DNA from 4 places in the Pseudomonas sp. BIGb0164 genome. Region 1 is predicted to be linked to each of the others. Evidence: predicted binding sites of a transcription regulator. Region 1 holds the regulator's gene; each other region holds the start of a gene.
What was found. The regulator sigma-54, encoded in region 1, starts transcription at its own class of promoters, with help from an activator protein. The targets are predictions, from matches to a motif close to ANTGGCATNNANNTTGCTNT.

Region 1 (7,397 bases):
GTGAGGGAATTGATCATTACCGCTATAATCGCCGACTTTTCGTCAGGCTATACGATTTCAGACATGAGCCAATCCAGCGACCTTATTCAATCCGCACAGCGCACCATCCGCCTCGAGCTCGAAGCCGTAGAGGGCTTGCTGGCCCATATCGACGCGGATTTCGTACGCGCCTGCGAGATGATTCTGGCCAGCAAAGGCCGCGTTGTTGTGGTCGGCATGGGTAAATCCGGACACATCGGCAACAAGATCGCCGCCACGCTGGCAAGCACCGGGACCACCTCGTTTTTCGTGCATCCGGCAGAAGCCAGCCACGGCGACATGGGCATGATCACCAAGGATGACATCATCCTGGCGCTGTCCAACTCCGGCACCACCAACGAAATCGTCACCCTGTTGCCGCTGATCAAGCGCCTGGGCATCAAGATGATCAGCATCACCGGCAACCCGGAATCGACGCTGGCCAAGGCCGCCGAAGTGAACCTCAACGTTCACGTGGCCCACGAGGCCTGCCCGCTGAACCTGGCGCCGACGTCATCGACCACCGCCGCCCTGGTCATGGGTGATGCGCTGGCCGTTGCCCTGCTGGAAGCCCGCGGTTTTACCGCAGAAGACTTCGCTTTCTCCCATCCCGGTGGCGCCCTGGGCCGCCGCCTGCTGTTGAAAGTGGAAAACGTCATGCATGCAGGCGATGAATTGCCTCACGTCCAGCGCGGCACGCTACTGAAGGACGCGCTGATGGAAATGACCCGCAAGGGCCTCGGCATGACCGTTATCCTGGAAGCCGATGGCCGCCTGGCCGGGGTATTCACCGACGGCGACTTGCGCCGCACCCTGGACCGCACCATCGACATCCACACCGCGACCATCGATGCGGTCATGACCCCTCATGGCAAGACCGCACGCCCGGAAATGCTGGCTGCAGAAGCGCTGAAGATCATGGAAGACCACAAGATCGGCGCGCTGGTGGTGGTCAATGAAGATGACCGCCCTATCGGCGCCCTGAACATGCACGACTTGCTGCGTGCGGGAGTAATGTAATGACAGGCGACCTGTTGCAACGCGGCAAGAACATCAAGCTGGCGATTTTCGACGTCGACGGCGTGCTGACCGATGGCCGCCTGTACTTTCTCGAAGACGGCAGCGAATTCAAGACGTTCAATACCCTCGACGGTCAGGGCATCAAGATGCTGATGGCGGCAGGAGTGCAAACGGCCATTATCAGCGGTCGCAAGACCCCGGTTGTGGAACGTCGTGCACAAAACCTGGGGATTCCTCACCTGTATCAGGGCCGTGAGGATAAACTGGTGGTTCTGGACGAGCTTCTTGGCCAACTCAACCTAAGCTATGAGCAGGTCGCCTACCTCGGTGACGACCTGCCCGACCTGCCGGTCATTCGCCGGGTAGGCCTGGGCATGGCTGTCGCCAACGCGGCAGCATTTGTTCGTGAACACGCCCATGGCATCACCACGGCCCGTGGCGGCGAAGGTGCCGCGCGTGAGTTCTGCGAATTGATCCTGCGCGCCCAGGGCAGCCTTGAAGCGGCCCACGCCGCCTACTTATAGAGCGTTTTATGCTGAGCAAAAAGATTCGCAACTTCCTGCTATTCGGGGTCATCGCCGCGCTGTTCCTCGCGGTGGGCTACTGGAATATCAGCCCGGAGCGCTTCCTCGACAAGCCTGTAGCGCAGGTTGACGACGGGGCCATCGACTATTACGCCATCAACGCCAAAAGCGTGCAGTTCCTGCCCGACGGCAAGGTGCAGTACGAAATGACGTCGGACAAGGTCGAGCACTTGAAGGCTACTGAAGTGACCTTGCTGACCAACCCCGACATGAACATCTATCGCGGCACCGAGTTTCCGTGGCACGTCACCAGCAAGCGTGGCGAGGTCAACCCGGACGGCACCCAAGTAGAACTGATCGACTCGGTACGCGTTGCGCGCACTGACGACAAGAACCGCGACACCGTGATCACCACCAGTCGCATGACCGTATTCCCGCAGAAGCAATATGCGCAGACCGAGCAAGACGTTAGAATCGACGGCGCTGGCGGTGTATCGACTGGCAAGGGAATGAAAGCGTATTTGAAAGAAAGCAGGATACACCTGCTATCGAACGTAAGAGGACAGTATGAGGCTCGTTAAAACTCTCCCTATTTTGCTCGGTCTGGGCGCAGCACTGGGAAGCGTGAGCGCCTGGGCTCTGCCGAACGATAGCCAGCAACCGATCCACATCCAGGCTGACGATGCGCAGTTGGATGACAAGCAAGGCGTGGCGACCTACACCGGTGGCGTGATCATTACCCAGGGCTCGATGAAGATCACTGGCAACACGGTGACACTGACCCGCACCAAGAGCGGCGATATCGACGTCGTGACCTCGGTGGGCAACCTGGCCTATTTCGAACAGAAGCAGGCACTTGCCGACACCGCCCCGATGAAGGGCTATGGCAAGACCATTCAGTATCACGCCCAGCAGAACCGCATTGTCCTGATTGACCAGGCCAAGGTCGTCAGCACCGACGGCAACACCACGGAAGGTGAAAAAATCACCTATGACACCGTGAAACAGGTCGCCAACGCCGGTCGCGCCAATGGCAACAAGGTCACCGCACCTCGTCCGCGTATCGACATGGTTATCCAGCCGAAGAAGAAGGCCGAGTAATGGCAACCCTGAAAGCCCAGCATCTGGCCAAGGCCTACAAAAGCCGTCAGGTCGTGCGCGACGTCAGCCTGTCGATCGACAGCGGCCAGATCGTCGGCCTGCTCGGCCCCAACGGTGCCGGCAAGACCACCTGTTTCTACATGATCGTCGGCCTGGTCCAGGCAGATCAGGGCCGCGTACTGATCGACGACCTGGATGTCAGCCACCAGCCGATGCACGGTCGTGCTCGCGCCGGTATCGGCTATCTTCCCCAGGAAGCGTCGATCTTCCGCAAACTGTCGGTTTCGGACAACATCATGGCGATCCTGGAGACCCGCAAGGAACTCGACCGTGACGGCCGCCGCAAGGAGCTGGAAAGCCTGCTGCAGGAATTCCATATCAACCACATCCGCGACAACCTGGGCATGAGCCTGTCCGGTGGCGAGCGTCGCCGTGTGGAAATCGCCCGCGCATTGGCCACCGCGCCGAAGTTCATCCTGCTGGACGAACCGTTCGCCGGCGTCGACCCGATTTCGGTGGGCGATATCAAACAGATCATCCACCACCTCAAGGCCAAGGGGATCGGCGTACTGATCACTGACCACAACGTTCGCGAGACCCTCGATATCTGTGAAACCGCTTATATCGTCAACGATGGCCAATTGATCGCCGAAGGCGACTCCGCCACCATCCTGGCCAACGAACTGGTCAAGGAAGTGTACCTGGGCCACGAGTTCCGCCTGTAAGCGTCGCGGTGTCAGGCCGAACGCCAGCGCGCGCGGGAGTCAATAAAAACCTCAGTTTTTTTATTGTTACCGCGCTCTAGGCAAAGCCCCCGATATCAGGCATATAATTTGCTTATGTTTGGCGCTCACGCGCCCTGTCGTGGATGGCGCATTGCGCCGGCGAATAAGGTGTTAAGCCCCTGCCATGAAACCATCGCTAGTCCTGAGAATGGGCCAGCAGCTGACGATGACACCGCAGCTGCAACAGGCCATCCGCCTGCTCCAATTGTCGACCCTGGACCTGCAACAGGAAATCCAGGAGGCCCTGGAGTCCAATCCGATGCTCGAACGCCAGGAAGAAGGCGACGACTTCGACAATGCAGACCCGCTGGCTGACAACATCGAGCAAAAACCCAATTCCGACGTGCAGGAACCCTCCTATCAGGAAACCGCCCCGACGGTGGACAACCTGGAGGACGGCGAATGGAACGAACGCATTCCCAACGAGCTTCCCGTGGACACGGCCTGGGAAGACGTCTACCAGACCAGTGCCAGCAGCCTGCCAAGCAATGACGATGACGAGTGGGACTTTACCACCCGCACGTCCGCCGGCGAGAGCCTGCAGAGCCATCTGCTGTGGCAACTGAACCTGGCACCGATGTCCGACACCGATCGCCTGATCGCCGTCACCCTGATCGACTGCATCAATAACCAGGGCTACCTGGACGAAACCCTTGAGGAAATCCTTGAGGCATTCGACCCGGAACTGGACATTGAGCTGGACGAGATCGAAGCCGTCCTGCACCGAATCCAGCAATTCGAACCGGCCGGCATTGGCGCCCGGACCCTCAGCGAGTGCCTGCTGCTGCAATTGCGCCAACTTCCGGCCAAGACGCCTTGGCTTGCCGAGGCCCAGCGCCTGGTCAATGACTACATCGACCTGCTGGGCAGCCGCGACTACAGCCAGCTCATGCGCCGCATGAAGCTCAAGGAAGACGACCTGCGCCAGGTCATCGAGCTGGTCCAGAGCCTCAACCCACGCCCCGGTTCGCAGATCGAGTCCAGCGAAGCTGAATACGTCGTCCCTGACGTGATCGTACGCAAGGACAACGAGCGCTGGCTGGTGGAGCTTAACCAGGAGTCGGTACCACGCTTGCGCGTCAACCCGCAGTACGCCGGTTTTGTACGTCGTGCCGACACCAGCGCCGACAACACCTTCATGCGCAACCAGTTGCAGGAAGCGCGCTGGTTCATCAAGAGCCTGCAAAGCCGCAACGAAACCCTGATGAAAGTCGCCACCCAGATCGTCGAGCACCAGCGCGGCTTCCTGGAATACGGCGACGAGGCGATGAAGCCGCTGGTGCTGCATGACATCGCCGAAGCAGTGGGCATGCATGAATCGACGATCTCCCGGGTGACCACGCAGAAATTCATGCATACCCCACGGGGTATTTATGAACTGAAATACTTTTTCTCCAGCCACGTCAGCACCTCCGAAGGCGGCGAATGCTCGTCCACGGCGATCCGCGCGATCATCAAAAAACTGGTTGCCGCTGAAAATCAGAAAAAGCCATTGAGTGACAGTAAGATCGCTGGTTTACTGGAGGCACAAGGCATTCAGGTCGCCCGTCGAACCGTCGCCAAGTACCGCGAGTCCCTCGGGATCGCGCCTTCCAGCGAGCGTAAGCGTTTGATGTGACGGGCGGGCCACAGCGTTCCAGTGGCAGGCACCCCGGCCTGCCGCTTTATGCACTGGCAACGAAGGAGAAGCTGTATGCAAGTCAACATCAGTGGACACCAGCTGGAAGTCACCAAACCCCTGCGTGAATACACCGAAAGCAAGCTGAACAAGCTGGCAGGGCATTTTGACAAGATCACCAACGTGCAGGTCATCATGGAGGTCGATAAGCTCAAGCAGAAAATCGAGGCCACCCTGCACGTACCGAATGCAAAGCTCGTCGCCAATGCGGAGCATGAAGACATGTACGCGGCGATCGACTCGCTCTACGACAAGCTGGACCGCCAACTCATAAAGCATAAGGAAAAGAATCTGCACCTGATGCAAGGTACAGGTCGTTAACTCTCCCCCCATGATCCGACTTGAAACCATCCTGACCCCCGGCCGTTCCCTCGTGAACGTGCCGGGCGGCAGCAAGAAAAAAGCCCTCGAACAAATTGCCAACCTGATCGCGCGCGAAGTGCCGGATCTGGAGATGCAAGATGTCTTCGACGCGCTGATTGCCCGTGAAAAACTCGGCTCCACCGGTTTTGGCAACGGCATCGCCATCCCCCACTGCCGTCTCAAGGGTTGCGAAACACCTGTCAGTGCCCTGCTGCACCTAGAAGCTCCCATCGATTTCGACGCCATCGACGGCGCCCCGGTCGACCTGCTGTTTGTCCTGCTGGTCCCGCAAGCCGCCACCGATGCGCACCTGGAACTGCTTCGGCAGATCGCCAGCATGCTTGACCGCAAGGACGTACGCGACAAACTGCGCGGCGCCAGCAGCAATGAGGCGCTTTATCAGGTTGTCCTGGATGAACAGAACGGGCAGTAATCATGCGTTTGATCATCGTCAGCGGCCGCTCCGGCTCGGGTAAAAGCACCGCCCTCAATGTCCTTGAGGACAACGGCTTTTATTGCATCGACAACCTGCCGGCCGGCCTGCTGCCGGAGCTGGCGGAACGCGCACTGATCCACACCGAGCTGGCCCAGCCCCTGGTTGCCGTTTCGATTGATGCCCGCAACCTGCCCAGCCACCTTGAGCGTTTTCCGCAACTGCTCGAGGAGGTCAGGGCCAAGCATATTCATTGTGATGTGCTGTACCTGGACGCCGACGAAGAAACCCTGCTCAAGCGCTTTTCCGAGACCCGCCGACGTCACCCCCTCAGCAGCCCCCATCGCTCCCTGGCAGAAGCCATCGAGGATGAAACCAAGTTGCTGGGCCCGATCATTGACCTCGCCGACCTCAAGATCAACACCACCAGCCTCAATCTGTATCAGTTGCGCGATGCCATCAAGCTGCGCCTGCTCAACCAACCGGAACCTGGCACGGCGTTTCTCGTGGAGTCGTTCGGCTTCAAGCGCGGCATGCCGGTGGACGCCGACCTGGTGTTCGATGTGCGCTGCCTGCCCAACCCTTACTGGAAGCCGGAACTGCGCGAACAATCCGGGCTGGACTTGCCTGTAGCCGAATACCTGGCCGCGCAGCCGGATGTTGAAGAGATGTTCCAGGATATCTCCAGCTACCTGCTCAAATGGCTACCCCGCTTTGCCGCGAGCAATCGCGCGTACGTCACCATTGCCATCGGCTGCACCGGTGGTCACCACCGCTCCGTCTACCTGACCGAGCGCCTGGGCCAGGTGCTGCAACAAACCCTCAAGAACGTCCAGGTCCGCCACCGCGACCTTAGCTGAAAGGAACACCTGCGCGATGCCCGCTCTGGAAATTGAAATCATCAACAAGCTAGGCCTGCACGCCCGTGCCTCAGCCAAATTCGTCGGCGTGGCCGGGCAGTTTCCTTGCCAGATCCGCGCCGGTCGCACACCGGAATCGATGGTCGACGGCAAGAGCATCATGGCCATGATGATGCTGGCAGCCGGCAAGGGCACCAAGATTCACCTGAAGACGGAAGGCGAACAGGAAGACGAAGCCATGGCTGCACTGGTGGCGTTGATCAACAACTACTTCGACGAAGGCGAATAGCCCCATCCCTTGTAGAAGCCCGGCTTGCCCGGCGATGAGGCCTTTGAGTCAGGTGTTGGACCTGAGGACGCCATCGCCGGCAAGCCGGGCCCCTACAGAAGCGATTTATCCCAAGGCCGTGTCCATCACCATCATCAAGCAGAAGCCGATGCACAGCCCCAGGCTGGCGAGCTTTTCGTGACCATTGCGCCGCGACTCCGGGATGACCTCGTGGGTCACGACCAACAGCATCGCACCCGCCGCCAACGCCAACCCAAGCGGCAACAGCACTTCGGCCAGGCTGACCAGCCAGGCGCAAAGCACCGCGAATACCGGCTCCACCAAGC
Region 2 (7,397 bases), on a different contig from region 1:
CGATGCAGGCGTGCAATGAGCGTGGCACGTCACTGCGCAGCAACAGCAACTCAGACACCGACCGTGCATTCAACGCATTCGGGTACAGCTCGGTGTAGGCCTCGAATGACGATAACGCCCGCAGCAGCGCGCTCCACTGGTAATACCCGCGTGCCGACAGGTCGCTGACCTCTTCCGATTCTTCGCCAAACATCTCGTAGCGCGCATCGAGCAGGCGCAGGGTGTTGTCCGCTCGCTCGACAAAGGTGCCCAGGCGAATGAAGCGATAGGCGTCATTGCGCATGATGGTGCCGGAGGTGGCGCCGCGAAACAGGTGCGAGCGCTGCTTGACCCAGTCACAGAAGTGGCTGATGCCATGCCGCGCCAGGCCGCCGGCGGCGATGCTGCGCATTTCCAGCCAGGTGGCGTTGAGGTTTTCCCACATGTCGGCGGTGATGCGCCCGCGTACCGCGTGGGCGTTGCCCCGGGCGGCGCGCAGGCAGTTGTAGATGCTGGCGGGGTTTTCTTCGTCGAGGGCGAAGAAGTGCAGCATGCGTTCGGCGTCCAGCTGCTTGTGGCGTTCCAGGTAACTGTCCAGGGTGCCGCTGCTGAGCAACGACATCGCCAGCTCATCCAGGCCATCGCTGCGCCCTGCCTGGGGCATCAGCGACAGCGAATAACTGACTTCGAGCATGCGTGCCAGGTTCTCGGCACGCTCCAGGTAACGGGACATCCAGTACAGATCTGCGGCGGTTCTACTCAACATGATTCAGCCCTCCACCACCCAGGTGTCCTTGGTTCCGCCGCCCTGCGACGAGTTGACGATCAACGAGCCTTCCTTCAGCGCCACGCGGGTCAGGCCGCCCGGCACCAGGCGGGTTTCCTTGCCCGACAGCACGAAGGGCCGCAGGTCGATATGCCGGGGGGCGATGCCGTTTTCGACAAAGGTGGGGCAGGTGGACAGGCTCAGGGTCGGCTGGGCGATATACGCGTGGGGGCGCGCCTTGATGCGCTGGCGGAAGTCCTCGATCTCGGCCGCCGTGGACGCCGGGCCCACCAGCATGCCGTAGCCACCGGAGCCCTGGGTTTCCTTGACCACCAGTTCCGGCAGGTGGGCCAGCACATGGGACAGTTCATCGGGTTTGCGGCACTGGAACGTCGGTACGTTTTGCAGCACCGGCTCTTCGTCCAGGTAGAAGCGGATCATTTCCGGCACATACGGATAGATCGATTTGTCGTCGGCCACGCCGGTGCCGATGGCATTGGCCAGCACCACATTGCCCGCGCAATAGGCGGCGACCAGGCCGGGCACGCCGAGCATCGACTCGGGGTTGAACGCCAGCGGGTCGAGGAAGGCGTCGTCGATGCGCCGGTAGATCACGTCCACGGCCTTGGGGCCGTCGGTGGTGCGCATGAATACCTTGAGGTCTTGCACGAACAGGTCGGCGCCTTCCACCAGTTCCACGCCCATTTCCCGGGCGAGGAAGGCATGTTCGAAGAATGCGCTGTTGAAGCGCCCAGGCGTCAGCACCACCACGTTGGGGTTGTCCAGGCGGCTGGCGCTTTTCAGGGTCTTGAGCAGCAGGTTGGGGTAGTGGTCCACCGGCGCGATGCGTTGCTTGGCGAACACTTCGGGGAACAGGCGCATCATCATCTTGCGGTCTTCGAGCATGTAGCTCACGCCGCTGGGGGTGCGCAGGTTGTCTTCGAGCACGTAGTAGGTACCGTCGCCGTCGCGCACCAGGTCAACGCCCGAGATATGCGAGTAGATGTCGCGGTGCAGGTCCAGGCCGACCATGGCCTTCTGGTAGCCCTCGTTGCCCAGCACCTGGTCGGCAGGGATGATCCCAGCCTTGATGATGCGTTGGTCGTGGTAGATGTCGGCGAGGAACATGTTCAGTGCGTTGACGCGCTGGATGCAGCCACGTTCGATCACGGCCCATTCACTGGCGGGGATGCTGCGGGGGATGATGTCGAAGGGGATCAGGCGCTCGGTGTCTTGCTCGTCGCCATACAAGGTGAAGGTGATCCCGGCCCGATGGAACAGCAAATCGGCTTCGCGGCGCCTCTGGGCCAGCAGTTCCGGCGGCGTGTTGGCCAGCCAGCGGGAGAAATCCTGATAATGCGCGCGGCATACGCCTTGCGCGTCATTCATTTCGTCGAAGAAAGATCGAGCCATTCCAGTACCTTGTCAGTGCCCAGTGTTGCCGGGTGGCACTGCCGCTTTAAAAACCGCATTTTTTATGAGCCCGTGGCTGAGGGTGCCACTGGGCCTGGTCCTTACTTTCTTATGGGGTGGGCTCTGGGTCGGGGGGTAACGAATGCTCCTGTTTCCGGGCAGATGAATGGATAAAGCAATGCTTGTGCCGAAACCCTCAAAACACCCGACCTCTTTGTAGTGAGCGGGCTTGTCCCGCGCTGGAGTGCGCAGCGCTCCCGTTTTATGGGGTGGCGCTGCGCAGCCCGGCGCGAGCAAGCTCGCTCACTACAGTGCACTCCGTGCTCTCGATTGGTGCGCGAACAAACTTGAACTTCGCCCGGGCCCGTTTCTTCTAAGGGGATTCGAACCTGTGTGGAGCATGGCCGTGCCCAGAATCATTTCGCCCCATACGCCGGAGGCGGCGCTGACCGATCACAGCGAACACAACGCCAAGATCTTCGGCTCGCCCAAGGATCGCCTGGATTTCTACCGCCGCGAGATCCAGTACGAAACCACCATCCTGGCCAACCGCACCGACGCCTACCTCACGGCGCAATCGTTCCTGGTCATCGCGTTCGTGTCCGGCATGGGCAACCTCAACCCGGAGTGGGGCAAGTTGTTCACCCTGGTGGTGCCGGTGTTCCTGGTGATGCTCGGCATTCTCAGCTCATTGAACGCCTGGCCGGGGATTCGCGCGGCGTACGAAATCATCGACCACTGGCATTACAAGCAAAGTGAGCTGTTGCGTAGCGAGCCAGTGATGGGGCTGGCCTACGATGATTCGCCGCTGTTCTGTGAGACCGAGTCCTCCCACAAGGGCTACCGCAAGTCGCTGCTGTTTTCCATGCGTGCGCCGTGGCTGTTCATGGTGTTCTGGCTATTGCTGGGGGCTTACGCGTTCTACATCCAGGTAGACAACCCCGGTTCCTAGACAAATGGAACTTCGTCGCTGGGAACGTGACCTTAACTTTACGCAAGCAATAACGATGCAGAGGTAAACCATGAGCACGCACAAACAACCCGCGACGGGCGCAGACGCCCCCAAAGACCCGGCGCTGAACGCAGACCCCAAGGCCAAAGACCCCAAGGCGCGGGAAAACGACTACAGTCCAGACTTCAAGCCCGAGCGCGAGCCCAAGCCTGAAACCGATGCCGATATCGATACCCAAGGGGGTTAGGGAGACAGTCATGTCAGAAGAACTGGGAGAGGAATTAGAAGAGGAACTCAACGACCCGGGTAACGAAGACCCGGGGTCGTTGATGGATGATGCAGAGGTGCCGCTCTTAGAACCAGACGAAGCGGCGTGCGCGGATTGAGCGAGTGCCAGAGTTGTCCTTGGAACTCTGTGGTGTGGTGAGCGATTACTTGGCGGACGGCAACTTCTCGTTGTCGCCGCTTTAAGTTTACTGGCAGTCTTCAGGACGTAAAATGCCGCGGTTTGTAGTTGATGTTGACTAGTTCGGTAGAATGCGAACCGTCTGGACGGTCGATTGAAATTTGTATCGTTGCTCCGTCATTTTTTAAAATCTGTTGCGTCGTCTTGCGCGCGTTAAATTGGCTATACCTCAACTCTGCAAGCAACTGGACTTGATCCGGCGGCAGATTTGGGTGAAACCGTTTAACGTTTCCCACGAAGTTTTCATGAAGCACGTCCAACTTTTCCGGGGACGCATTCGCGTACACCGGTCCTTCAAAAGCTTTTACAGGTTTGTTGATTGCCGTCTGAAACTGCTGGGCAAACGATGAAGCTCCGCCATTTGCACCGTAACACGAAATAAGCCGCACATTATCGTAGTCTGCCGGGTTGATGCCTTTGGACTTGAGCAAACTGATGAGGCTCTTGGCGTCTTGAGGTTTGCCGTCTGCGTACAAAAAAGTGCCATTTTTCAAAAAATTATTGGCACTATCAGGCCCTTCACCGTGCGCAATGATATTAAGGCGTTTGACGCCTTTATAATTATCGACGTAAGTGTGCATGCCTGAACCTATGACTTTAATTTCTTGCATGGTGCCGCCAAGTTGGATGACGTTATCACGAGCAAGGCCTGCGCTTAACAAACTTGAATCTTTGCTGGCAAGCGAAGATGCGGTGCCCCTGAACTGCTCCAGTGGTTTTCCATACGCTTGGCTTGTGCGCGGATCATAGGCATGCCAATTACCGGTAGCCGGATCGTATTTCGCCAAGGATCCAACGTCCTGCGTCGTATTGATGGATTTGTAGGTGCCCTGCGCAATGTCCGGGTTTTTTACTACGTCCAACAGGTTGCCGCTGCGGTATGAGCCGCGTAAGTGTTTGAATCCGTTGTACGCCGCCCTCGGAACCCGCCGTACACCATTCACAACACCACGCGCCAGATTATCCACCCCATTCACCGGGTTGAGTGCGCCAACTGTGGCGCGCCCCAGGATCTTGAGGTTGTGCCCGACCCTGGCCAGGGCGCCAATCCCGCTTGCCGCTGCTTTCGCGCCTTTGACCGCTGTACCGAAGCCGACGAGGAAACCGAATATGTCCCACGACAGATCGCCCAAACCTTGGGCAATTTTGCCGTTCTGAAAATTGACGATGGCCGACCTGAACGGGATGAGGTTAAGGGCGATCTGCGCCGCTTTTTCGTGGATTGGCACTTCGGTATCAAAGGTTGTCAGGCCCCTGGCTGCCTTCTTCAGCCCGGGAATATCCATGTCATGGAGAACGGCGTCCGCAAGGTAGGCGGTCCTTGCGCTGCCGAAGCTATCGGGAATACCACTCGCGTTCGAGGATTCTTCCGTTAGCCCGGCTGGGTAATGGCCTTCAGGTTTGATTACTTTGTATTCGTAGAATGGACGGGATTCTTTGTAGTAGGGCTGGCCAGTCTTGAAATCAGCTTTGTCCGGCTGCCGAGTGATGCTGCCTTTCAGGCGGTCCAGTTGGTAAGTGTGGACTTGTCCATCGCGCTTGATCTTGATCAGCACACACCCTTCAATCTCTTTGTCGTATTCACTGGCAAGTTTGCCGCCCCATTCGAAATGGGTTTTCCTGGCAATGGTGATTTCTCCAAACTCAAAATTTTGACGGTCCGCCAAAGGCAGCTTCGCCACCATGTGTTTTACTTGCGCGGCGGTTGCAGTCCTGATCGCCTCGGAATAATCCGAGAATGCTGCATTGAACGCGTCGGATATCGACGGCAGTTGTTTGAGTTTTTGCAAAGCGTCATTGACGTCAAATGCACTGGACGAAGAGACCCAGGCACCCGGCCTGCCGTCATCGGGCAGGTCAGCCTGCCCTAATGTGAGCGTGCGTATCAGGTCTCTGCCCGTTTCCCCCCAGTTATCCGCAGAGCTTGGCGCGCCCAGGATGCCCCGGCCATCGATATACAGGTCCAGGATCGAGTAGGGCCCCGGGAAATAACGGTTGGAAGGCTCAACACGGATACATTTTTCTTCGAAGTGCTTCGGGGCCACGCCTGGCAAGGCCTTTTTCAGGCGCTCCAGTGCCATGTCCCTGGCTGTCGGCATCACGGCCGTGGAGGCGTGCGAAGCTTTCGCGAGTTCGCTGACCTGTGCTGCAAACGCCTTGCGCACGCTGCCCATTGCAGTCTCGGCTATCGGGTAGGGCAACCCGTTGGCAACGGCCCATTCCTTGAGCGCAGCGCTTTGGGCGACAAATTCAGTACGTTCGTCTTCGTCGGAGATGGGCGCGATGCTGGCCTGGGTCATGACTTGGGCGTAGCTCATCGTTGCGGTCGCCCCGGGGGCATTCGCTTCTATACGGGCGACGGCGGTGGAAAAACTGACCCAGCTGTGAGTGCCCAGGACCAGATCTTGCGGAATGTCCTTGACCAGAAATTCCGGTGCCCGGCTGGACAACATCAGCGTGGCTTGGATCTTGGCTTGTTCAGGTGATGATCCCTTTGCCAGTTCGTTGGTTAACTCATTCAACACTGCCGCAGCAGTCTTGCCCGAGTTCTGCGCGGACAACAGCGTATAACCCGCGATACGGGTTTGCGCCGCACCCGGAGCAGCCTCCGGCGATTCAGAGAGGTCCAGCGTCAGGGCCGCCAGCAACCAGTCATTGACACTGCCTTTGACCGAGCGCGCCTCAAACTGGGCCTGGATGGCCCGGCCCACGGCCTGTCCCTTGGGCGATTCGATCAAGCTATCAATCAAGCGCCTTGGATCACCGGTTCGCGCCGGATGGCCCTCCAGCAAATACTCCAGAACGCTGCTGGACGGTCGAAAATCAATATCGCCGACCTTGCCTTGAAGGATATCGCCTCTCAATTGTTGCTCGCTCGCGGCATCCAACGGCTCGGGCCATGCACGCGCGCCGCCGTAGTTACCGTTGACCGGCGCCTTGGGGGCAGGGGTCATCAACGCAGTGACCAGGTTGTCCAACTGATCAAGCGTGGTGGGGATTTTCCAGCCATGGTCCTCGATAAACTGCTTCAGGCTCACGCTGTTGTGCTTGCCTGCCATCGAAGGCATGTAGGTACCGGCGCTGTCGACATAGACAACTCGGGTGTCGAGTTCGTGGGCTATTTCCGACTCTTCCCGGCTGCCCTTCCTGGTAAGACTCGCCAGGTGCTGCAAGTCATGAGCAGCCTGGTAGCGGTTACGGATATCGGCCAGCTGCGCCTGTTGCTCCTCCAACCGATCGTCGCTACGACTGCTGTGCAAGTCCGAAAAGAACTGCGGTGTCAGCTCGATAAAGGTCTTGTCCTGCAGCAGTTCGGCCACGCGTTGCTTGATCGCATCCGGGGACGAGAGCACGGGCTCTTTGTAAAAACGTTGTACAAGGGTGAAGGGCGCGCTGTTGGCAGTGGTAGACAGCGGCGGGGCGAACGTGGTGAAGGCGTATCCCGAAACGATGATTCGGCCCGCATTCAGAATCGGCCCACTGACCGCTGCCCAGCCCGGGTCGTCGAGCCCGAGTGTATGAACTTCTTGCACTGGGTCTTTTTTAAGCGAGAACGCTATCTGGCCGGAGGCCGGGTTGATTTTGATCGAATCTGGTTTTATGCCCCGTTCCTGCATCCACTGTTGCACGTCTGGCGACTGAAACGCTCGGGCCAACTGGCGCCACCATTGCCCGAAGGTCGAGCTGGCTGGAATGGAGTCGATCTTGAGGTCTGATTGAGGCGCCGAGGGGCCGGCGGTCTTCGCCAGTGCGATGCGATACAGTGCTGCCAGCTCACTGTCGCCTTCGGTGCGGGTATGGGGGTCGTAAGTATCGAGCTC
Region 3 (7,397 bases), on a different contig from region 1:
AGGTGTCAGCATCGCGGGCAAGCCCGGCTCCCACACAAGCCAGCTTCCACATTAGATCTACGTCGCCTATTGCTGCTGGACTGAAATGACGGGCGTCGGTGCCACAAACACTTTGGCATGCATCTGTTCATGCCCGCCTCCGCGGCGCATGCCGCGTACCGGGCAGGCGTCGAGGTAATCCAGGCCCACGGCCAGCTTCAAATGCCGCTCCGGGCGGGCCAGTTGGTTGGTCACGTCAAAACTGTACCAGGCGTCGTCGAGCCAGGCTTCGGCCCAGGCGTGGCTGGCAAGGTGTGCACTGTCTTCGCTGTACAAATACCCCGACACATACCGCGCCGGAATCCCCAGGCTGCGCGCGCAGGCCAGGAATGCATGGGCGTGGTCCTGGCACACCCCTGCCCTGCCAGCAAAGGCCTGGGCGGCGCTGGTGTCGACTTCAGTGGCGCCCGGCGTGTAGACCATCGCCTGGTTGAGCCCGTGCATCAGGTCGATCAGCGCCGTGCGGTCGCGACGCTGATGGCAGTGCTGCTCGGCAAACCGGCGCAACGCGTCATCGGGTTCGGTCAGGCGTGTGCTGCGCAGGAACGGGAAGGCTGATTGGCTCTCGTGTTCAGCCTCGCGCAACTCGTCGATGTCGACCTGGCCCCGGGCGCCGATGATGATGGCTTCGTGGGGCTCATCCAGGGTCAGCACATGCAGGATATTGCCGAACGGGTCCACCTGCGCGCGCACCGGGCGGGGCAGGTCAAGTTGCCAACTGAGCACGTGCTGGCGCTCGCTGTCGTGGGGCGTGAGGCGCAGGTACTGGATGCTTGCACGCACCTGGTCCTCGTAGTGGTAGGTAGTTTCGTGACTGATGGAGAGTCTCATGCGGCCTCCAGGTAGGAACTGTAGATGGCGTCGCCCAACTGGCGCACCAAAGGAATAAAGTCGGTCAGCCAGGCGTGCAGGCCTTCCTCGAGGATTTCGTCGATGGCTGTGAAGCGCAGGCGCGCGTCCATCTCGGCCGCCAGGCGTTGAGCCGGCCGACCGTTGAGGCCGGGCAGGCTGGCGAGGATCTGGTCGATCTCCTCACTGCAGGCACGCAGCGAACGCGGCACATCGGCGCGCAACAGCAACAACTCAGCGACTTGTCGAGCGCCAGGGGCATCACGGTAGATCTCGGTGTACGCCTCGAACGACGACAACGCCCGCAACAATGCACTCCACTGGTAGTAGGCGTGGGCCGTGCCGTCAGTGACTGCGGCGGCCTGATCGCCAGCCATTTCGTAGCGCGCATCCAGTAGACGCAAGGTGTTGTCGGCTCGTTCAATAAAGGTGCCCAGGCGAATGAAACGGAAGGCATCGTTACGCATGATGGTGCCGTAGGTGGCACCGCGAAACAGGTGGGAGCGCTCCTTGACCCACTCACAGAAGCGGCTCATGCCGTAGCGGCTGAGGCCCTGCTGGGCGATATCGCGAATATCCAGCCAGGTGGCGTTGATGTTTTCCCACATGTCGGCGGTGATTCGCCCACGCACCGCATGGGCGCTGGCCCGCGCAGCACCGAGGCAGCTGTAGATGCTGGCGGGGTTGGCCGCATCCAGCGCAAAAAAGTGCAGCAGGTGTTCGGCATGCAGTTCGCCATGGCGTTCGCGGTAATCCTCCAGCGTGCCGGTGATCAGCAAGGGCATGGCCAGTTCGTGCAGGCCGTCGCCATGCCCGTCCTGCGGCATCAACGACAGCGAATAGCTGACATCGAGCATGCGCGCGAGGTTTTCCGCACGCTCCAGGTACCGCGACATCCAGTACAGGTCGGAGGCAGTTCTACTCAACATGGCATCAGTCCTCCACCACCCAGGTGTCTTTGGTGCCGCCGCCCTGGGACGAGTTGACCACCAGCGAGCCTTCGCGCAGGGCCACGCGGGTCAGGCCGCCCGGCACCACGCGGGTTTCCTTGCCGGACAACACGAACGGGCGCAGGTCGATGTGGCGTGGCGCGATGCCGTTCTCGACAAAGGTCGGGCACGTGGACAAGCACAAGGTGGGCTGGGCGATATAGGCGTGGGGCTTGGCCTTGATGCGTGCACGAAAGGCTTCGATCTCCGCCGCCGTGGACGCTGGACCCACCAGCATGCCGTAGCCACCGGAGCCCTGGGTTTCCTTCACCACCAGGTTCGGCAGGTTGGCCAGCACATAGGACAGTTCGTCAGGCTTGCGGCATTGGAAGGTAGGAACGTTCTTCAGGATCGGCTCTTCGTCCAGGTAAAACCGGATCATCTCGGTGACGAAGGGGTACACCGACTTGTCATCCGCCACCCCGGTGCCAATGGCATTGGCCAGCACCACGTTGCCCGAGCGATACGCGGCGAGCAGGCCGGGCACGCCCAGCATCGACTCCGGGTTGAAGGCCAGCGGGTCGAGGAACGCGTCGTCAAGGCGACGGTAAATCACGTCCACGGCCTTGGGGCCGTCGGTGGTGCGCATGAACACGCGGTCATCGCGCACGAACAGGTCGGCGCCTTCCACCAGCTCCACGCCCATCTCCCGGGCAAGGAAGGCATGCTCGAAGAACGCGCTGTTGAAGCGGCCCGGGGTCAGCACCACCACGCTGGGGTTATCCAGGGGGCTTGAGCTTTTCAGGGTGTCGAGCAGCAGGTTGGGGTAATGGTCGATGGGCGCGATGCGCTGGGCAGCGAACAGCTCGGGGAACAGGCGCATCATCATCTTGCGGTCTTCGAGCATGTAGCTGACGCCGCTGGGGGTGCGCAGGTTGTCTTCCAGCACGTAGTAGGTGCCGTCGCCATCACGTACGAGATCGACCCCGGAAATGTGGGAATACAGATCGCGGTGAAGGTCCAGGCCCTGCATGGCCAACTGGTATTGCTCGTTGGCCAGCACCTGTTCGGCGGGGATGATCCCGGCCTTGATGATGCGTTGTTCGTGGTACAGGTCGGCAAGAAACATGTTCAGCGCCTTGACCCGTTGGATGCAGCCCCGCTCGACAACCCGCCATTCACTGGCCGGAATACTGCGTGGGATGGTGTCGAACGGAATCAGGCGCTCGGTGCCCTGCTCGTCCCCATAGAGCGTGAAGGTGATTCCGGCGCGGTGAAACAGCAAATCGGCTTCGCGCCGGCGCTGGGCCAGCAGTTCAGCCGGGGTTTCGGCCAACCATCGGGCGAACTCGCGGTAATGGGGGCGAACCTGCCCTGCCCCATCGTACATTTCGTCGTAATAAGTGCGGATCATGCCGTACTCCTTGTCACCCGGACGCAAGAACCATCGCAAGGCCCGTGCCAGCGGCATAAACACTTGAAAATCAGTGAGTTGAATTCATACGAGGCCCGTGTCGCACCGTCCTGGTGCGCAGAATGCCCGACGCCAGGCCGCACGCTTCATCGCAATGCGGGCTTTGGCTATCAACAGCATAGCCAGAGTTGATTTCACTGCCCGGCCAACCCTGCGGATAATCACCACCATCTGCTGAACAGGACTCGTCCTACAGCCTCAACCCATGCGCAATCGGTAACGTGGTGTTTCGTGTACCCACCGGCTCCTCCGGTCTTCCCTTTAGGCCACCCTTCTTAGGGTGGCTTTTTTTTTCGCCTCGAAAAATCGCCATCGCCGGCAAGGCGAGCTCCTACAGGGGTGGTGGTGACGGCACTGCACAAACAAAAACGGCCGACCCGAAGGTCAGCCGATACGCTGTGTTTCTCATACTGCTACATGGGTAACCCACGCACCTCCTGCTTGACGCCCCAGCCTTCGATGATCCCGCCCAGCGGCTCGACCACCGCCTCAAAGTCTTGCTCGAAGTCTCCTATGCCGTCGTAGGTCGCGAACATGATTTTGCTCAGTTCCAGGTACCAGGCGCCGTCATCGCGCGCACTGACCTGGGCATTCAGGGATTCCCCGCGAAACCGACCCGCCGCCCTGCGCGCCCGTTCCTCATCCGGAAAAATGGCGTAGAACTCGATGGGGTGGAAACGTGAGAAGTCGAAGCCGCCTTCTTTCATGCGGCGCAGAACGTTGGTGCTGATGTCTTCTTGATAGGCTGTGCTCATGAAAAGTGCTCCTCAAATTGATGGATAGACTTTCCGTGCTTCCCGAAGCCCGCGCCCTACTGGCGCGGGTGCTACGGCAAATAACAACACCGAGGGAAAACAAGCATGTAGCTGACAAGACCAGACCTTAGCGAATCATTCGCTGATCTCGATTGCAGAGTAGCGCGAAGCTATCACCTCCACCAGAGGCGCTTTAATGGCAGTCAGGGAATGTTCAGGCGGCAGGCGAGATGTCGAGGATCTGGATACTGTTCTGGTCTTTGAGGATCTTGACCGTCGGCTCGGGCTTGCGGCCTTCCAGGTCATTGAGGTCAAGCTCGGCCGCAACGGGCACCAGCTTGTTGCGAATCATGTGCGCAGCGTCTTCGAGGCTGGGCTTTTGTTCGCAGGTGAACTGCTCCACAGCCTTTACGCCGTGGTCATCAACGAAGGTAATTTGCCACGTTTGCATCGGTGCCTCCTCGATAAAGCCCGCGTGTGGGCTCACATCTATCTGGACCTTGGGGGTTCGCCAAACGTTCCACCCAAGGCCGGAGGCACCGGACCGGTAGCGCTTACTTCTCGGCGCGTTCCTTGAGGGCTTTCAAGGTGTTGAACGGCGCGTCCACCACGAACTTGTTGGCCAACCACGACGGCACGCTGCCGCCTGGCTCGGTGTGCACCTGATAAGTGACTTCGGTCTGGTTGTCGCCTTTGGGTACCAGCTTCCAGTAGCCGTCCACCTGGGCCACACGCACGTAGCCTTTGACTTCTGGCTGGTAGGTCGGCACTTCCAGCAGCTTGCGAGTCACGGTGCCATCAGCCGATTTGCTGGTGGTGATCTCCAGGATGGAATCGCGGTCGGTCACCGGGAACGGTGCCTTGAACTGGGTGTAGGTCCAGCTCTTGTCACCTTCGGTCTTCAGCAATTTCTGCGATTTGCACTCGTGGATCCAGGTGCAAGCGCCGACGGCGTCTTCCTGCAGGGCAACGATTTTTGCCACGGGTGCCTTTATCACGGTCACACCGCGATAGGCCTTGTACTTGGAGCCGGCAATTTCGCTCAGGGACACCTTGATACCGTCTTCGTCCTTGGCGACTTGCCAATCCTCAGCCTGGGCAGTGGCAGCAAACAACACCGTAACACCGCACAACACAGCCATTCGTTTCAGCGAACCCATTGTTGTATTCCTTATTGTTGAAGTTCCGATAGTAAAGCCCATCAAGCCGCCGTCATCTGCTCCCACCAGCCGATCAACCGGATGGCATCGGCCTGGTCGGTGCCACACACCTCAGGATCTGCCTTGAAATCACTGCACACCGCAGGGCGCTCCGGCTGGCCGAACAGCAGGCATAGCTGTTCGACCGACAAGTGCAGGCAACGCTCCCCCGCAGGTTTGCCCTGGGGCATTCCCGGCAGCGGTGAACTGATGGAGGGGGCGATGCAGCAAGCGCCACAGCCTTCACGGCATTTCATGACCAGCAGGTCCTCGACGACTCAATGTGGATGGCCGGGCTAGAGTACGCCCTTAAACAGCCGTTTTAAAATGGTCTAACAGGGGTTTTTCGCACAAAACAAACGTGACTGACCAGTCTGCGACAGATGGTCGAGGGTCGGGGTCACCTTCAGGGGAACAGTTTACTGCTTGAATTCGAAATCCAGCGCGGCGCCTTCCACCTCACGCCGTTCTTCGTTACGCAGTTGCAGCTTCATCTCGTTGCTGAGCAGACGGCCGTTGATCTGGAACGCGCTGTTGTCGGACGGCTTCTCGCCGAACATGGGCGGCAACAACGGCACACTCTTGGGCTTGGGCATGGTGCCAATCGGCTGCAAGTGCCTGACCATGTCCGAAGGCAGCGAAAGGTCCAACTGTGCGGGTGGCAGTTGGGTCTGGGCCACTTCATGGGCCGATTTGGACTTGCTGGCGATCGGCGCACGCTTTTTGATCGTCGCCGCCTTCTTCTTGACTGCCGGGGCTTTTTTCGCCGGGGCCGGTTTTTTCGCGGGGGTCTTCTGCTGGCTAGTGGCGGCGGGCTTGCTGTCCGTCACGGGGGTTGCCGCCAGCACCGTGCCGACGTTGCACAGGCTTAGCAGGCCAATCACCACAGCAGCGCGGAAAATAGAAGTCATATCGCCAACAGCATTAACGGCAGAGGGCCATATGCTCGCTTGTTGTGCGCGGCATGACAAGCGTGCTGATCAGCCAGCGAGCGGTACTGTCCCCAATGCACGCCTCAAAAACCCGCTGCAGTTTCCTGGCACAACTGGCTGGCAAGCATGCCCAGTGTCATCAGCGCGCGCTCTGCCTCACGGTTCCACGGGGTGCCGCAGTTGAGGCGGATACAGTGGTTGAACTGTTCCGTATTACTGAATATCACCCCCGGCGCAATGCTGATGCCCTGCTGCAGGGCGCGCACGTGCAATTCCTGGGTATTGACCCGCCCCGGCAAACTGACCCACAAGATAAAGCCCCCCGTCGGACGGGTCATTTGCGTGCCTTCCGGGAAATACTGCTGCACCGCCAGCTGAAACGCGCTGAGGTTCTTGCGGTATTCCTGGCGGATGTAGCGCAGGTGCCGGTCATAGCCACCGTTTTCCAGGTACGCCGCAACGCCCATCTGGGTCACGCTGCACGCCGAATGGGTACTGAACATCTGCAAACGCTGGATTTCCTGCTGGTATTTGCCGGCGATCATCCAGCCGATGCGCACACCGGGGGACAAGGTCTTGGAAAAGCTTGAACAGTAGATCACCCGATCCAGGCGGTCGTAGGCTTTGAGCGCCTTGGTGCGGCCCAGCTCGAACATCAGCTCGCCGTAGATATCGTCCTCGACGATCTGGATATCAAAGTCCGACGCCAGGCGCAGCAGTTGCTTCTGGCGCTCCTCGGGCATGGTCGCGCCCAGCGGGTTGCTCAAGCGCGTGGTCAGCACCAGGGCCTTGATCGACCATTGGTTGGCAGCCAATTGCAGGGCTTCCAGACTCATGCCGGTGGCCGGGTCGCTGGGGATCTCGATGACTTTAAGGCCCAACAGGTCGGCCAGTTGCAGCAAACCGTAATAGGTCGGTGACTCGGCGGCGATCAGGTCGCCAGGGCGTGTGAGCACACGCAGCGACATCTGCAACGCATCGACACAGCCGTGGGTGATCACCACTTCGGAAGGGTCCACCACCACGCCGGCGTCGCGCATGCGAATCGCGACCTGGCGGCGCAGCGGCTCGAAGCCAGGGCTGAACATGTAGCTGAATGCCCGTGGGCTCTGGAAGCGCGTGACCTTGGCCAACTGCTGATGCAGTGCCCGCACGGGCAGGTAGTCGACACTCGGCACAGCCGCGCCCAGCGGGAACACCCCTTCGCGGCGCGACTCGAC
Region 4 (7,397 bases), on a different contig from region 1:
CTGGACATCCAGAGCCTGCGCAGCCTGATCGCACGCCTGCACCAGGCCGGGCAATCCTCGCGCAGTCTGTCCCGCCTGCTGTCGGCAGTGCGTGGGCTCTATCACTACTTGAACCGTGAAGGCCTGTGCGATCACGACCCGGCCAATGGCCTGTCGCCGCCCAAAGGCGAACGGCGCCTGCCCAAGACCCTCGACACTGATCGTGCCTTGCAGCTTCTGGACGGTGCTGTCGAAGATGACTTCCTCGCCCATCGCGACCAGGCGATTCTTGAACTGTTCTACTCCTCGGGACTGCGCCTGTCGGAGCTGACCGGCTTGAACCTCGACCAACTGGACCTGGCGGACGGCCTGGTACAAGTACTCGGCAAGGGCAGCAAAACCCGCGTACTGCCAGTGGGCAGGAAGGCCCGGGAAGCCTTGCAACTGTGGTTGCCGCTGCGCGCCCTGGCCAACCCCGTGGACGACGCAGTGTTCATCAGCCAGCAAGGCCGACGCCTGGGGCCACGGGCGATTCAAGTGCGGGTCAAGGCAGCCGGCGAACGCGAGCTGGGGCAGAACCTGCATCCCCATATGCTGCGGCACTCCTTTGCCAGCCATATGCTGGAATCGTCTCAGGACCTGCGCGCAGTGCAGGAACTGCTCGGCCACTCCGACATCAAGACCACGCAGATCTACACCCATCTGGACTTCCAACACCTGGCAACGGTGTACGACAGCGCCCATCCACGGGCCAAACGCATCAAGGGCGGCGACTCATGAGTATCAAGCTGATCACCTTCGACCTGGACGACACGCTCTGGGACAACGTACCGGTCATCATCAGCGCCGAAGCGTCGATGCGCGAATGGCTGGCGGTTAACGCGTCCAAGGTCGGCGACTTGCCTCTGGAGCATTTCGCCAGCCTGCGCCAGCAAGTGCTGGAGCGTCATCCCGAGCTCAAACACCGCATCAGCATCTTGCGGCATCGCGTGTTGATGCATGCGTTCGAAGAGGCCGGATATGCACAACCACAAGCTACGGAAATGGCGGATGTGTGTTTTGAAGCGTTCATTCATGCGCGCCATCAACTCACCCCGTTCCCCGAAGCCGAGCCCATGCTCCAGGCCCTGCGCCAGCACTTCCTGCTGGGGGTGATCACCAACGGCAACGCCGATGTGCAACGCGTTGGCCTGGCCGAATACTTCCACTTTGCCTTGCGTGCCGAAGACATCGGCATTGCCAAGCCGGATGCGCGGTTGTTTCAGGAGGCGTTGCAACGTGGCGGCGTGGACGCGAGCCAGGCGGTGCATATTGGCGATCATCCGGGAGATGACATCGCCGGGGCACAGCAGGCGGGGCTGCGGGCGGTGTGGTTCAACCCGACGGGTAAGGTGTGGGACGCGGATAAGCGCCCGGATGCAGAAATCCGCAGCTTGAACGAGCTGCCGCCACTGCTGCGCAACTGGCAGTAACACCAGCGATCAAAATGTGGGAGCGGGCTTGCTCGCGAATGCGGTGTATCAGTACCAGATGAGCTGGCTGACCCACCGCATTCGCGAGCAAGCCCGCTCCCACATTAGATTCACAGTGACTTGTAGAAAAACTTATTCCAGGCATGAAAAAGCCCGCAGCGACGGCGGGCTCTTTCCTACAAGCAGGTGGCTGACCTCAGATAGGTCGGCTGCCGTACTTGTTATCCGGCTTCTTCGGTGGATCTGCCACCACGTTGGCCTCGACTTCCTGCACTTTGCCGCCTTTGGCGAGGAATTCTTCCATCGCACGGGCCAGCGCATCGCGCTCTTTGTTCTTGGCTTCAACGCTCGGCAGTTCGTCTACCGACACAGCAGCCTTGGCTTTGCCTTTGGCGGCTGGAGCAGGTACATCATCGCCACCGTCGTCGTCAGCAACGTCTTCCGCCGCCGCTTCAAGACCTTCTTCGGTGTCGTCTTCGTCACCTACTTCGAGTTCGTCGTTTTCCAGATCATCGTCGCTCATGTTCTACCTCATGACTTGCGAAAAGCAGATTAGTTATAGCCCAGCTTCACCAACTGTCGAAGGCTGCCGGAAAAAAATCAACATCCACTGGATTTCCAGTGGCTTATGCCTCTTCACCGTGCAAGGTGACGAGGACTTTACGAGCACCGCCATGATCACGGTGCTCGCCCAGATAAACACCTTGCCAGGTCCCCATCGCCAAGCGGCCGGCCTTGACCGGCAAACTCAGCTGGCAGCCCAGGAGACTGGCCTTGAAGTGCGCCGGCAGGTCATCCGGACCTTCGTCGTTGTGTTCGAATCCGGCGCGGCCTTGCGGCACCAGCGAATTGAAGTAACGCTCGAAGTCACGGCGAACCGCCGGATCGGCATTCTCGTTGACGGTCAACGAGGCCGAGGTGTGCTGCAGCCACAGGTGCAAAAGCCCCACACGACAGGCCTTCAATTCAGGCAAGCCGGCCAGCAACTCATCGGTCACCAAGTGAAAGCCCCGGGGCTTTGCCCGCAGGGTAATCAGGGTCTGTTGCCACATACAGTTCTCCGCCCATCGGCGCGCATTCTAGCGCGCTCTGGGAAAAAACAAAGTGTCGAATACGCCTACATGCCTGTAAGACATTCGCATGCTCAAAAGTGCCGCGTGCGCCCCATCACAAACTCGACGCAAAAACCGGTACAGCGCCCTATGACTGACAAACACCAGACAAAAAAATGCCCGGCAAGCCGGGCATCTTTTTTTCGCGTACTTACAAGTTGTAGCCGCGTTCGTTGTGTTGCGCCAGGTCGAGGCCAACCGCCTCTTCTTCTTCGGTAACCCGCAGACCCATCACGGCATCCAGCACCTTGAGGATGATGAAGGTCACGATGGCCGTGTAGATCACGGTGAAGCCGACGCCTTTGCACTGGATCCAGACTTGCGCCGCGATGTCAGTGGTGGCCGCGTTGAAGCCGCCCAGCGAAGGGGCAGCGAACACGCCGGTCAGGATCGCGCCGAGGATACCGCCGATGCCGTGCACGCCGAAGGCGTCCAGGGAGTCGTCGTAGCCCAGTTTGCGTTTCAGGGTAGTGGCGCAGAAGAAGCACACCACGCCCGCTGCCAGGCCGATCACCAGGGCGCCCATCGGGCCCACGGTGCCAGCGGCCGGAGTGATTGCGACCAGGCCAGCCACGACACCCGAGGCGATGCCCAGTGCGCTTGGCTTACCGTGGGTGACCCACTCGGCGAACATCCAGCCCAGGGCCGCAGCAGCGGTCGCGATCTGGGTAACCAGCATCGCCATGCCGGCAGTGCCGTTAGCCGCCGCAGCGGAACCGGCGTTGAAGCCGAACCAGCCGACCCACAGCATCGCCGCGCCCACCAGGGTGTAACCCAGGTTGTGCGGTGCCATTGGCGTGGTCGGGAAACCTTTGCGCTTGCCCAGTACCAGGCACGCCACCAGGCCAGCCACACCGGCGTTGATGTGCACCACGGTGCCGCCAGCGAAGTCCAGCACGCCCCAGTCGCCCAGCAACGAACCCGGACCGCCCCATACCATGTGGGCAATCGGCGCGTAGACCAGGGTGAACCAGACGCCCATGAAGATCAGCATCGCGGAGAACTTCATGCGCTCGGCGAAAGCACCGACGATCAGCGCAGGGGTGATGATGGCGAAGGTCATCTGGAAGGTGACGAACACCGCTTCAGGGAACAGCGCCGCAGGGCCGGTGATGCTTGCCGGGGTGACGCCCGACAGGAACAACTTGGACAGGCCGCCCACGAAGGAGTTGAAGTTGACGACGCCTGCTTCCATGCCGGTGGTGTCGAACGCCATGCTGTAGCCGTAGACGAACCACAGAATGGTGATCAGGCCGGTGATGGCGAAGCACTGCATCATCACGGACAGAATGTTTTTGGAGCGAACCATGCCGCCGTAGAACAGCGCCAGGCCCGGAATGGTCATGAACAGTACCAGCGCGGTGGATGTGAGCATCCACGCGGTGTCGCCGGAATTGAGGACTGGAGCAGGGGCTGGATCCGCCGCCAATGCCAGGGCCGGCATTACGAGGGACAACAGGGCTCCTAGCCCTGCGAATTTACGCAGAGTCATATTGTTTTCTCCTGGGGCGTTGGGGTTTGGCGGCTTAGATTGCGTCGGTATCGGTTTCGCCGGTACGGATGCGAATAGCCTGTTCCAGATTGACCACGAAGATCTTGCCGTCACCGATCTTGCCGGTGTTGGCGGCCTTGGTTATCGCCTCGATAACCCGGTCAAGATCCTTGTCGTCAATGGCGACATCAATCTTCACCTTCGGCAGGAAATCGACCACGTATTCCGCGCCGCGATACAGCTCGGTGTGACCCTTCTGCCGACCGAAGCCTTTGACCTCAGTAACGGTAATGCCCTGCACGCCGATCTCGGACAACGACTCGCGTACATCGTCCAACTTGAACGGCTTGATGATGGCAGTGACTAGCTTCATGAAAACTCTCTCCCGAATTGGTGGACTTGCCCCAGGAAAACAAACCCGTCTCAAGTCTAAGCGCAGTGCCTGGCTTTGTAACGCGTCGTCGCCTCGGCATTTGCCTTTGCGACGCCAGCGAACCACTGGTGACGAAACCTGTACCCCTGATCCGTCGGCGCACTGCATTCGTCACAGCGACTGCATCAGTGCATGGGTCATGATCGTCTAAGCAGAAACCTTGCCAGCTCCGTAAAAATCACTGAAATCAGTCCTTTGCCCACTTATGCCCACCTCCGGGGCTTTTTCGCGGCGGCAATGCGCACAAAAACAGTGCGCCACTGCCCGCCCCACTGCGCGAAAAGCGTGCGCGCCCGCCCGTGAAAAAGACTATAGACGGTGCGTGGTACACTGCTGGCCAACAGTTTTCCGGAATATTTCCCATGCTCGCGCCCAAAGACCTCCTCGACGCCCTGAGCGGCCACGCCTCTCGCCTGTTCAGCGGCGACACCCCGCTGCCCCGCAACGAAATCGAAAGCCAGTTCAAGGCGCTGCTGCAAAGCGGCTTCAGCAAACTCGACCTGGTCAGCCGGGAAGAGTTTGATAGCCAGATGGTCGTGCTGGCCCGTACGCGTGCACGGCTGGAGAGCCTGGAGGCGAAGGTGGCAGAGCTGGAAGCACGGCTGACACCGCCCACTGAATAACGCCGCCCTCTGTAGGAGCTGGCTTGCCAGCGATGAGGCCCTCAGGCTCAACACCTGCCTCCAGGTCGCCATCGCCGGCAAGCCGGCTCCTACAGGTTACCGATACGTTCTGTAAAACCTCCCCCGCCTCGCTCTCTCCCACCTCGTCTACCCTTGAAAAACCGCAGGAAGCGGCCCTCCATTCAAGGAACGAGCATGTCCCTCGCCATCGTCCACAGCCGCGCCCAAATCGGCGTTGAAGCCCCTGCCGTCACCGTCGAAGTGCACATGGCCAACGGCCTGCCATCCCTGACCCTGGTCGGCCTGCCCGAAACCGCCGTCAAGGAGAGCAAAGACCGCGTACGCAGCGCGATCCTCAACAGCGCACTGCAATACCCCGCCCGCCGTATCACCCTCAACCTCGCGCCCGCCGACCTGCCCAAGGACGGCGGGCGTTTTGATCTGGCGATTGCCCTGGGGATTCTCGCGGCCAGCGTGCAGGTGCCGTCGTTGATGCTCGACGATGTGGAATGCCTGGGGGAACTTGCGCTGTCGGGCGAGGTGCGCGCAGTGAAGGGAGTGTTGCCAGCTGCGCTGGCGGCACGCAAGGCCGGGCGCACCGTGATAGTGCCCCGGGCGAATGCCGAGGAGGCGTGCCTGGCGGCGGGGTTGAAGGTGATCGCGGCGGACCATCTGCTGCAAGTGGTGGCGCACCTCAATGGGCATCAGCCCATCGAGCCCTACACATCTGATGGTTTGCAGTACCTGAACAAACCTTACCCGGACTTGAGCGAAGTCCAGGGTCAACTGGCAGCCAAGCGTGCGCTGCTGATCGCGGCGGCGGGCGCGCATAACCTGCTGTTGAGCGGGCCACCCGGTACGGGCAAGACCTTGCTCGCCAGCCGCCTGCCGGGCCTGCTGCCACCGCTGAGTGAACAGGAAGCCCTGGAAGTCGCGGCAATTCAGTCCGTCGTCAGCCTGGCTCCCTTGAGCCACTGGCCTCATAGGCCATTTCGTCAGCCCCACCATTCGGCGTCCGGCCCGGCCTTGGTGGGGGGCGGGTCGAAGCCGCAGCCGGGGGAGATCACACTGGCCCATCACGGTGTGCTGTTCCTGGATGAACTGCCGGAGTTCGATCGCAAGGTGCTTGAGGTGCTGCGTGAACCCCTGGAGTCGGGGCACATCGTGATTTCCCGCGCTCGCGACCGGGTGAGTTTCCCGGCACGCTTCCAGCTGGTGGCGGCCATGAACCCCTGCCCTTGCGGCTACCTGGGCGAACCCAGTGGGCGCTGCCGCTGCACACCGGAACAGATACAACGCTACCGCAACAAGCTCTCCGGGCCGCTGCTGGACCGCATCGACCTGCACCTGACCGTTGCACGGGAAAGCACAGCGCTGAACCCGACACCGCAGGCCGGCGACGATACCGCCAGTGCATCCAAGCAGGTCTGCGCAGCCCGTGAACGCCAGCAACGGCGCCAGGGTTGTGCCAATGCCTTTCTGGACCTACCGGGGTTACGCCAGCACTGCCAGCTGTCGAAGGTCGATGAAGGCTGGCTGGAGACCGCCTGCGAGCGGCTGACCTTGTCCCTGCGGGCGGCTCACAGGCTGCTGAAAGTAGCGCGGACCCTGGCCGACCTTGAGCAGACAGACGCAATCGCACGCCATCACCTGCAAGAGGCCCTGCAATATCGGCCGGCAGCCATCACCTGAGCGCAACACCTACCAGGGTAGGAGCCGGCTTGCCGGCGCCTACAGGGGGCGGGGTGTCAGCGGAAGCGGTCGACCTCTTGGCGCAAGCCCGCCGCCAGGGTTTCCAGTTCCTTGGCGGTGATCGCCAGGTTCGACACCACTTCACGCTGTTCGCTGTTGGCCAGCGCAATGCTTTGCAGGTTGCTGCTGAGCACGTTCGCGGTGCTGCTCTGTTCCTGGGTAGCGGTGGTGATCGCCGCAAATTGCTGACCGGCCGAGCGGCTTTGCTCGTCGATGCGCGCCAGGGCCGAAGCCACGTCGGCGTTACGCGACAGGCCTTCTTGCATCAACACATTGCCGCGCTCCATGGTGCTGATGGCGTTGCCGGTTTCCTGCTGGATGCTCTGGATCATCCCGGAGATTTCATCAGTGGCCTCACGGGTACGCGACGCCAGGTTGCGCACCTCGTCGGCGACCACCGCGAAACCACGGCCTTGCTCGCCGGCCCGTGCAGCTTCGATGGCGGCGTTGAGCGCCAACAGGTTGGTCTGCTCGGCAATCGAGGTGATCACTCCCACAATCCCGCCGATTTCCTGGGAGCGTTGGCCCAAGGTG

Region 2: a site for sigma-54 is predicted at 2,331-2,350, ahead of M2394_RS01235 (circularly permuted type 2 ATP-grasp protein). Genes of this name have one in related genera too.
Region 3: a site for sigma-54 is predicted at 3,264-3,283, ahead of M2394_RS15365 (circularly permuted type 2 ATP-grasp protein). Genes of this name have one in related genera too.
Region 4: a site for sigma-54 is predicted at 4,637-4,656, ahead of glnK (P-II family nitrogen regulator). Genes of this name have one in related genera too.

The regions. Positions count from the first base shown of each region.
Region 1 is NZ_JANUEA010000002.1:613,714-621,110, forward strand. It holds gene M2394_RS06735 (KpsF/GutQ family sugar-phosphate isomerase) at 64-1,038, shown strand; gene M2394_RS06740 (HAD family hydrolase) at 1,038-1,562, shown strand; gene lptC (LPS export ABC transporter periplasmic protein LptC) at 1,571-2,143, shown strand; gene lptA (lipopolysaccharide transport periplasmic protein LptA) at 2,130-2,663, shown strand; gene lptB (LPS export ABC transporter ATP-binding protein) at 2,663-3,388, shown strand; gene M2394_RS06760 (RNA polymerase factor sigma-54) at 3,573-5,066, shown strand; gene hpf (ribosome hibernation-promoting factor, HPF/YfiA family) at 5,142-5,447, shown strand; gene ptsN (PTS IIA-like nitrogen regulatory protein PtsN) at 5,458-5,922, shown strand; gene rapZ (RNase adapter RapZ) at 5,925-6,782, shown strand; gene M2394_RS06780 (HPr family phosphocarrier protein) at 6,799-7,071, shown strand; gene M2394_RS06785 (ZIP family metal transporter) at 7,177-7,397, opposite strand, start outside.
Region 2 is NZ_JANUEA010000001.1:315,509-322,905, forward strand. It holds gene M2394_RS01230 (alpha-E domain-containing protein) at 1-745, opposite strand, end outside; gene M2394_RS01235 (circularly permuted type 2 ATP-grasp protein) at 749-2,158, opposite strand; gene M2394_RS01240 (hypothetical protein) at 2,565-3,110, shown strand; gene M2394_RS01245 (hypothetical protein) at 3,181-3,357, shown strand; gene M2394_RS01250 (hypothetical protein) at 3,368-3,496, shown strand; gene M2394_RS01255 (hypothetical protein) at 3,597-7,397, opposite strand, start outside.
Region 3 is NZ_JANUEA010000005.1:240,004-247,400, forward strand. It holds gene M2394_RS15355 (transglutaminase family protein) at 67-870, opposite strand; gene M2394_RS15360 (alpha-E domain-containing protein) at 867-1,817, opposite strand; gene M2394_RS15365 (circularly permuted type 2 ATP-grasp protein) at 1,822-3,231, opposite strand; gene M2394_RS15370 (ribonuclease E inhibitor RraB) at 3,705-4,046, opposite strand; gene M2394_RS15375 (hypothetical protein) at 4,261-4,497, opposite strand; gene M2394_RS15380 (START domain-containing protein) at 4,601-5,206, opposite strand; gene M2394_RS15385 (YkgJ family cysteine cluster protein) at 5,248-5,502, opposite strand; gene M2394_RS15390 (translation initiation factor 2) at 5,665-6,156, opposite strand; gene M2394_RS15395 (PLP-dependent aminotransferase family protein) at 6,261-7,397, opposite strand, start outside.
Region 4 is NZ_JANUEA010000003.1:440,391-447,787, forward strand. It holds gene xerC (tyrosine recombinase XerC) at 1-759, shown strand, start outside; gene M2394_RS09905 (HAD family hydrolase) at 756-1,451, shown strand; gene sutA (transcriptional regulator SutA) at 1,648-1,974, opposite strand; gene M2394_RS09915 (secondary thiamine-phosphate synthase enzyme YjbQ) at 2,078-2,503, opposite strand; gene M2394_RS09920 (ammonium transporter) at 2,715-4,055, opposite strand; gene glnK (P-II family nitrogen regulator) at 4,090-4,428, opposite strand; gene M2394_RS09930 (accessory factor UbiK family protein) at 4,851-5,111, shown strand; gene M2394_RS09935 (YifB family Mg chelatase-like AAA ATPase) at 5,307-6,803, shown strand; gene M2394_RS09940 (methyl-accepting chemotaxis protein) at 6,860-7,397, opposite strand, start outside.